DNA from 2 places in the Paraclostridium sp. AKS73 genome. Region 2 is predicted to be linked to the other one. Evidence: riboswitches for the same ligand, from Rfam matches in the RefSeq annotation. Region 2 holds a riboswitch; the other holds the start of a gene.
The links. A riboswitch is a leader RNA that binds a small molecule or an ion and turns the genes downstream of it on or off. The one in region 2 is predicted to bind FMN.
Positions count from the first base shown of each region.

Region 1: linked by a shared signal. The riboswitch ahead of ribD (bifunctional diaminohydroxyphosphoribosylaminopyrimidine deaminase/5-amino-6-(5-phosphoribosylamino)uracil reductase RibD) and the one ahead of LEQ07_RS11180 (ECF transporter S component) in region 2 are both predicted to bind FMN.

Region 1 is NZ_JAIXHU010000038.1:6,855-11,071, reverse strand. Features, by position in the region: gene ribE (riboflavin synthase) at 1-372, opposite strand, end outside; gene ribD (bifunctional diaminohydroxyphosphoribosylaminopyrimidine deaminase/5-amino-6-(5-phosphoribosylamino)uracil reductase RibD) at 373-1,470, opposite strand; FMN riboswitch at 1,652-1,768, opposite strand; gene LEQ07_RS16085 (glycosyltransferase family 2 protein) at 1,828-3,294, opposite strand; gene LEQ07_RS16080 (hypothetical protein) at 3,409-3,834, opposite strand; gene glsA (glutaminase A) at 3,999-4,217, shown strand, end outside.
Region 2 is NZ_JAIXHU010000018.1:47,332-51,548, forward strand. Features, by position in the region: gene rimI (ribosomal protein S18-alanine N-acetyltransferase) at 1-202, opposite strand, end outside; gene tsaB (tRNA (adenosine(37)-N6)-threonylcarbamoyltransferase complex dimerization subunit type 1 TsaB) at 192-908, opposite strand; gene tsaE (tRNA (adenosine(37)-N6)-threonylcarbamoyltransferase complex ATPase subunit type 1 TsaE) at 908-1,360, opposite strand; gene LEQ07_RS11170 (GNAT family N-acetyltransferase) at 1,529-2,377, shown strand; gene LEQ07_RS11175 (ECF transporter S component) at 2,521-2,751, opposite strand; gene LEQ07_RS11180 (ECF transporter S component) at 2,790-3,125, opposite strand; FMN riboswitch at 3,236-3,354, opposite strand; gene LEQ07_RS11185 (amidohydrolase) at 3,418-4,217, opposite strand, start outside.

The DNA of each region.
Region 1 (4,217 bases), on a different contig from region 2:
AGTTTTTATGGTTATCCAAATTGCATTATCTTCCTTTTTTAAATCTTTTATATATCCTATACCATCTATATGTCCACTAACTAAATGACCTCCTAGTCTAGTGCTTAAACTCAATGCCCTTTCTAAATTTACCTTACTTCCTATTTTTAAAGTATTTAAATTACTTTTTCTAATAGTTTCTGCCATTACATCGGCTTCAAATGTTCCTTTGCTTATATTTGTTACAGTTAGACAAACGCCATTTGTACAAATGCTATCTCCTATTTCAGTTGTCTCTAAAACTTTATTACAATTAATAATAAGCTTAGATGACTTAACTCCATTTTTTATGTGCGTTATAGTACCGATTTCCTCAACTATTCCCGTAAACAATTAATTGTCACTTCCTTTCAAGTATCCTTCAATTAAAATGTCTGAACCTACTTGTTTATAGTCTAATTGATGAAGCTTAAATGCTTCTTTTATATCAGATACACCTTCTCCTCCAATTGGAGTTTTAGAGCTTTCCCCTCCTAGTATAATAGGGGCTACATATACTTGAACTTTATCAACTATATTTTCATTTATTGCTGAATAATTTAATCTTGATCCTCCTTCAATTAAAATACTATCTATCTTTAATTCCCCTAATTTATTTATCATTTCTTTTAGATCGACTAAGTTGTTTTTTAAATTAACAGTTAATATTTCAACACCTTTATCCTCTAGTAATTTCATTACATTTTTATTTGCATTTTTTGTAGTTACTACAATAGTTCTAATTGATTTTGAACTAAATACAATTTTTGAATCTATAGGTATTTTAAGTGTTGTGTCTACTATAATCCTTATTGGATTTTTACCGTTTTCTAATCTGCAATCTAACATTGGATTATCTTTTATAACAGTATTTATCCCAACCAATATACCCATTACTTCACTTCTTAACTTATGTACGTATCTTCTTGACTCATCACAGCTTATCCATTTTGATTGACCTGTAGTTGTTGCTATTTTCCCATCTAAACTCATGGCAACTTTCATAACTACAAATGGTTTTTTATTTTTTATATATTTTAAAAAAACTTCATTTAATTTTTTATTTTCTTTATCTAAAACTCCAACCTTAACTTCAATACCTGCATCTCTAAGTTTTTTAACTCCTTTTCCTTGTACTAGCGGATTTGGATCTACAGATGATATAACAACTTTATTTATTTTACTTTCTATAATTTTATCTACACAAGGAGGCGTTTTACCAAAATGAGAACAAGGTTCTAAATTTACATACATAGTTGATCCATTTAAACTCTCTCTTGAATTTTCAATTGCATTTATCTCTGCGTGTTTTCCTCCATACCTTTCATGATATCCTGTACCTATAATTTTGTTATCTTTAACTATAACTGCTCCAACCATAGGATTAGGATTAACTTTTCCTATTCCTTTTCTTGCAAGATTAATAGCTAAACCCATATAATATTCATCCATTATATTCTCCTTTCACATCTTGTGATTTATAAAAGAAAATAATAAAAGCCCTGAGTTTTAAACTCAGGGCTTTTGTATCATAAAAATACACATATTAAATTAATTAAAAAAGCTCTGAAATATAAAATATTTCAGAGCTTACAAATCAAAATAATAGTATATGCTTATATACATTACAATACATTATCTTCTTTCATCCAGACTTTACTGTCGGCTTCGGAGTTTCACCGAATCATGCCATTTACGGCTCGCGGGCTTTACCGCCGGTAGGGAATTTCACCCTGCCCTGAAGATTATTTAATTCTAATTAGATAATAATTCTTATATGTTAAATTGTCAACATATAAAATTAATTTTTTAATTAAATGACTTATGAATATATATGTTGCTATCTACTACATTTTTATTTTTTATTAATGCATATTTATAATCATTTATAAAGTTTGAGTTCTCATTTTTTATAATCCTTACTTCTTTAGAATTAGTGTTATTTGCTATGTTTACAATATTTACAGTAAAAAATTTTTCATTCGTATTTGATAGCAATTCTATTATTTTTTTCTGGCTTAACGTTGAACAAATTTCACCTATATCAACCATAATAATATATTTACTTTTGCATTTTTCTATTAATAAATTTAAGTCTTTATCATCGGAATAAATTATTTTAGCACCTATATTTTTTAATTCAGTTATGTCTAAACACTTGTTGCTAGTTACTATATTAAAATTAGATATTATCTCATTAAAACTTTTTACTGTGTTAATAATGCTAGTGTCATATTCGTCTGTTATCATTAGTGCACTTAATAAGTTATCGTTAGGAATACTTGCTTGTTCAAGGTTTTTTTTCATTTCTTTTATATCATATATTTTTTCGAAATTATTATTTGGATATTTGTAACTATTTCCTACTGGGCAATTTGTATACTTATTTAAACACTCTAGTGCTTTGCTTATTTTCCCACATTCAATATATGCTAAGCACTCCATAAAATATAAATCTTTAAAATGTGGAATTGACAATCTAATTTCTTCTATAAATTTTAAAGACTTATAAAATTGCTTTTCATTTGAATATGCCTTTACTATATTCATAATTAAGTATGGATAAAATACATAATTATATTTCATCTCCATAAGGTTTAAAGATTTTTCATAAGCCTCTATCGATCTTTTAAAATCTGTAATTCTTGCGTATTCATTACCTAAAACATAAAAATAATAGGCATCTTTTTCTTCTTCTGTGTATGTATTTAAAATCCCCATATTTCTTTTATATTTAAACTCTATATTAACCTTATTTGGGTCATATCCATAATGATAAATTTTAATATCTATATTTTCAATACACTTATCTTTATTATGTTTTTGAATACAATTAGCTATTTGTTCATGTACCTTCCCTCTAAATCTATACTTTCTTTTATTTTTAAAAAATCTAAAAACTCCATATTCTCCTACTTCAGTTCCTCTGATTATATTTGTTAGTCTAAAAAAATATCCCTCTGCTAATTTTTTGCTACTTAATAATGCTTTCAATTTTTCCAAATCTTCTTTTGAGATTTCTTCATCGGCATCTAAAAATAATATATAATCTTTGGTAGCATACTCTAAAGATACATTTCTAGCTTCACTAAAATCATTTTTCCATTTATGGTTTATTACCTTTGCGTTGTAATTACTACATATATTTAAAGTTTCATCATTTGATCCTGTATCCACAATTATAATTTCATCTGCTATTGACTCTATACTATCTAAACATCTCTTTATGTTTTTTTCCTCATTTTTGACTATCATACAAACACTCAAACTCTTCAATCTATCCACTCCCAATTATAAATTTAATAAAAAGTTACTTTTATAAATATACAATTTGCTTTATTGATTTTAAAAAAGAGGCTTACCATAATTAATATGATAAACCTCTGAAATTTATAAATCTTTCCCAGTAAAATCTTTACTTGCACTTGTTAAAAAACCTATAGATGAAAACAATAAATTTTTAATTAATATTAAAGATGGATTATTTACATTAATATCTACTACATAAGCACATATGGTAACAATCATCGCCATTACAGCAAAAGTTCCTACCACTAAAATTTTAGTCTTTAATAACTTAGGACTAGAAGTGCATGTTTTGGTTGATCGCTCTAGTATATATCCTGCAATAGAAGAAAATGCTGTTCGTATAGTAACTAGGTTTCCAGTAGCGTCTAGTTCAGTATCGAAAATTGATATACACACAACTAAAAATGAAATTAATGCTAGAATTATTAAATATTTACATGCTATTCCTAGTTCGTTAAAAAATTTTTTTATTTCATCTAAAATAATTTTTATTCCTCTTTTTATCATATTAATCACCATCATAACTATTTAAATATAGTTACTTATTATAATATGTCTTTAAAATAAGCATTGTTACTTAATTGGAATCAATATCCATTTTAGTTTTATTTTATTTTTTTTTGGGTAATTAAATATTAGTTATAAATTTCATAAAAAAGGAAGCGATTTTAATGTTTGGTTTACTAGAAGGCCTAGTTGAGAAAAATAAGGAGTATATAAAAGATGGTGATGTTGCTAATTACATACCTGCCCTTTCTAAGGTAGATAAAAATCAACTAGGAATAGCTATTATCTATTTGACAAAAGATGGCTATAAAGATTATTTTGCTGGAGATTATACTACTAACTTTGCAATTGAAAGTACATCTAAAGTTATTACACTTATAATG
Region 2 (4,217 bases):
CTCCAGCTATAAACCATATACCTACGTAACCCACAATCTTTTTATCAATTTCTGCTACTAAATAATTAGCAACATCATTTTTCATCTCTTTTTCAAATTCACCTTTAGGCCAGTAATGTTTAAAGCAATTCTTTTCAACTTCAAAAACTCCATCTACATCACTGCTTGTCATATCTCTTATTATTAAATTATTATTTATCATTTTCTAGCCTCTTCATTTTTTCCTCATACTGAACTTCCGCTTGAGACTTTCTTATGTACATCGGATTTATAGTATAGCAATTATGTACATCTACATCTTTTTTAAATTTAATTCCAGCTACGGCACATAAACTACTAGCTTTACTTACATTGTTAGATACAGCTGCTATATAAGAATTTTTAACTTCATCAAGTTTTTCTTTATATAAATTTGTAGCTTCTCCAACAATAATAAACTCTTCATTTGATTTAGATAGTTCATCTACTAATTCATCTATTGTAACTACTTTTACATCTTCTAATGTTTTAAATTCTCCATTTTCAAATCTATATTTTCCTGTGTACACTTGGTTTCTTTGCGCATCTAATATAGGACAAATTACTCTATCACAAAGATTCATGTTGAAAGCTAAAGATTCTAGTGAATCAACAGCTATTATTGGTAGGTTTCTAACTTGTGATATAGCCTTAGCTGTAGCCATAGAAATTCTTAATCCTGTAAATGATCCTGGACCTATACATATAGCTATTGCATCAATATCTTTTATATTTAAATCACTTTCTTTTATCATTGATTCAATCATAACCATCAGTTTTTGTGAATGTGTTTTTTTAGTATTAACTGTATATTCACATATTAACTTATCATCTTCTACAATACATACACTTGTTGAATGTGTAGCTGTATCTATACCTAAAATTTTCATTACTTAGTCAGCTCCTTAACTATTTCTTCATACTTTTCTCCTTTTGGATTCAGTATCATTTCTCTTCCATTTTCTTTATAGTTCATTTCTATATATAAATATTCGTCTGGTAGTATATCCTCGATTAAGTTTGCCCATTCAATTATACAAACTCCATCTCCATTTATATACTCATCAAATCCTATATCATACATTTCATCACTACTTCCAATTCTATACACATCAAAATGGTATAAAGGCATTTTCCCTTCATATTCATTTACTATTGTAAAAGTAGGACTAGTTATATAATCATCTACTTCTAAAGATTGTGCTAAGCTTTGAGTCATAGTAGTTTTTCCTGCACCTAAATCACCTATTAAGCATACTACACTTCTTGGCGTTAAAAGTTTACCTAATTTAAATCCTATATCTCTTGTTTGCTCTTCATTTTCTAAATATATTTTAATCATCTATATCATCTCCATAAGTAAGACTTGTTTATCTAAATTGTTAACGTAACAGATATTATTATATTATAACAAATTACTATTATAAAGCCTTACATTCACAAAGTTTTTATTATATACCATATATTTTACAACTTATGGTAATATTATTTATTAAAAGGGGTGATATTTTTGAATTATAAAGTTCTAACACACGATGATTTCGATGATATAGTAGATATATCTCGAAACATTTGGGATGGTCATGACTATTTACCCAAAGTCTTTCACAAATGGGTTGATGATAAAGAAGGTTGTTTTATTGGATTAGTTAAAGAATGTAAAGTTATAGCAGTTGGTAAGTATACAGTTTTACCAGATAGACAAGGATGGCTTGAAGGACTTAGAGTACATATAGATTATAGAGGACAGCAACTTGCCCATGCTATTTCTGATATGCTATTTAATTTAGCAAGAGAAGATTTAAGAAATAATAAAATAACTAATATAGCAATGTGTACTCATATAGACACTCCAGCTAGTATAAAAATGATGGAAGCTAAGAATTTTTATTTAGCTCAGAGTTGCTTAATAGTTTTTAAAAATTATGATTTCATAAAGAAATCTAACTTAAATTTATTAGATTTTAAAGTTGAAAAATGGAATATTTCTTATGAAGAATTTAAAAATCTCGATTATTTTAAAACTTGTAATAATAAATTAACTTATGGATTTACATTTTTAAATATTTGCGAAAATATTTTTAATGATCTAGTTAAAAGTGATTCTTTATTAATAGTTAATGGTCATAAATGTATTATAAAAATGAAAGGATGTCCATCTATTATATGCATAGATAACACATTTGAAGGAATTAGTGATTCTACTAATTATTCTTTATTGAAATATAAATCAAAAGAGGCTGAAATTTATATAACAAATCCATACGATAATCTTATAAATCAGCTTAAAGAAAATAATTTTGAATCAATGTCTAATTTTGAAAATGATTGTGTCTATTATGTTTACGATGAAAAATAAATAAAAAAAGATTTTCAAATTTAACTTGCTCATGTGTAACTATATAAGTTTTACTCCATGAAAGCTGAAAATATGCTTTTAAAATGTCATTAAAACTTATATAGTTACCATTCGCTCTATACTTTGAAAATCTTTTAATTAATTTATTTTTTTAATATTACCTCCATCTTTTTATAAAGAGGTAATGTAATCACTGACATTATTACTGCTTTAACTAAGTTAAATGGAGCTATCATCCAAATAACAAAACTCTTTAAATCTACTACATTAGGATTTATTACATGTCCCATATTTACTATAGCTTCCATAGGCATTATTTTCCCATAAAAAGGTAGTAACATGTAATAGTTAGTTAAACAACCTATTACTATCATAGCTATTGTTCCTAAGAAAAACCCTAAAAATAATCCCTTTATATTTTTTTATGTCTATATGCTAATGATAAAATTACTACATATGAACCACCAATTAGTAAGTTTGCTGTTTCACCTATCCAAGCTGTTGTTGATGCCGTCATTGCTTGGAATAAATTTTTAATAAGAACTATTGTAAAACCTGCTACTGGTCCTAATGTCATACCTCCAAATATAGCCGGTACATCCGATATATCTAGTTTTAAGAAATCAGGAAATATACCTGGAATAGGTATTGCTATAAACATTAAAATATAAGAAATTGCTGCTAAAATAGCTACCTTTGTCATTGTATTTGTACTCATAGTTTTTTTATTGATGAATATATTATCCATTTAAAAAACCTCCTAATTTTAATTTTAGGAAAAAGAAAAAGCCCAAAGAATCTCTTCGAGCTTAGTTTTTTAAGTATATTAAAACAATAATATCTTTCTTATACATATATACTAATCCTCTCTCATCCAGACTTTACTGTCGGCCTTGGAATCTCACCAAGTCATGCTACAAATGTAGCTCGCGGGCTATACCGCCGGTAGGGAATTTCACCCTGCCCCGAAGATCTTACGTGCTATTTAATTTTCCTTATATCTATATATTATTAATAAAATTTAGATATGTCAATATTAATTAACCTTGTTTTCTATATACAACTTTTCCATCAATTATAGTATACATGACATTACTTTGAATTTCTAAAGGATTATTATCCCATATAACTATATCTGCATCTTTCCCAACTTCTATAGAACCTACCCTATTGTCTATCCCTAATGTTTTTGCAGGGTTTATAGTTATTGCTTCTATAGCTTTTTTAGAATCCATTCCATGTTTAACTGCTATTCCTGCACATACAGGTAAGTAATGTAGAGGAACTACAGGATGATCTGTAGTTAGTGAAACTTGCATTCCTGCATTTGATAAAACCCCAGCTGTATCAAAAGTTAAATTTCTTAATTCTATTTTTGATCTTTCAGAAAGCGAAGGCCCTACTATAACTGGGTACTCTTCTTCCACTAAATCTTCAACTATTAAATGCCCTTCTGTACAATGATCTAATGTTAACTTTAAATTGAATTCTTTTGCAATTCTTATCGCTGTAAACATGTCATCAGCTCTATGTGCATGTACTTTAAATGGAATTTCTCTATTTAGTACTGGAAGTAAACTTTCCATTTTCATATCATAATCAGGCTTTTCATTTTCATCATCTTCTTCATGTAATCTTATATCTTCTAGATACTGCTCTGCTTCTTTTAATGTTTCTCTTAACATTGCAGCAATTGCCATCCTAGTTTGTGGAGCTTTTTCTTCTTGTCCATAACAACTTTTTGGATTTTCACCAAAAGCTATTTTTGATGCCACAGGATTTTTTATTACCATCTTATCTATTCTTCTACCAACAGTCTTTATAGCGATACATTGTCCTC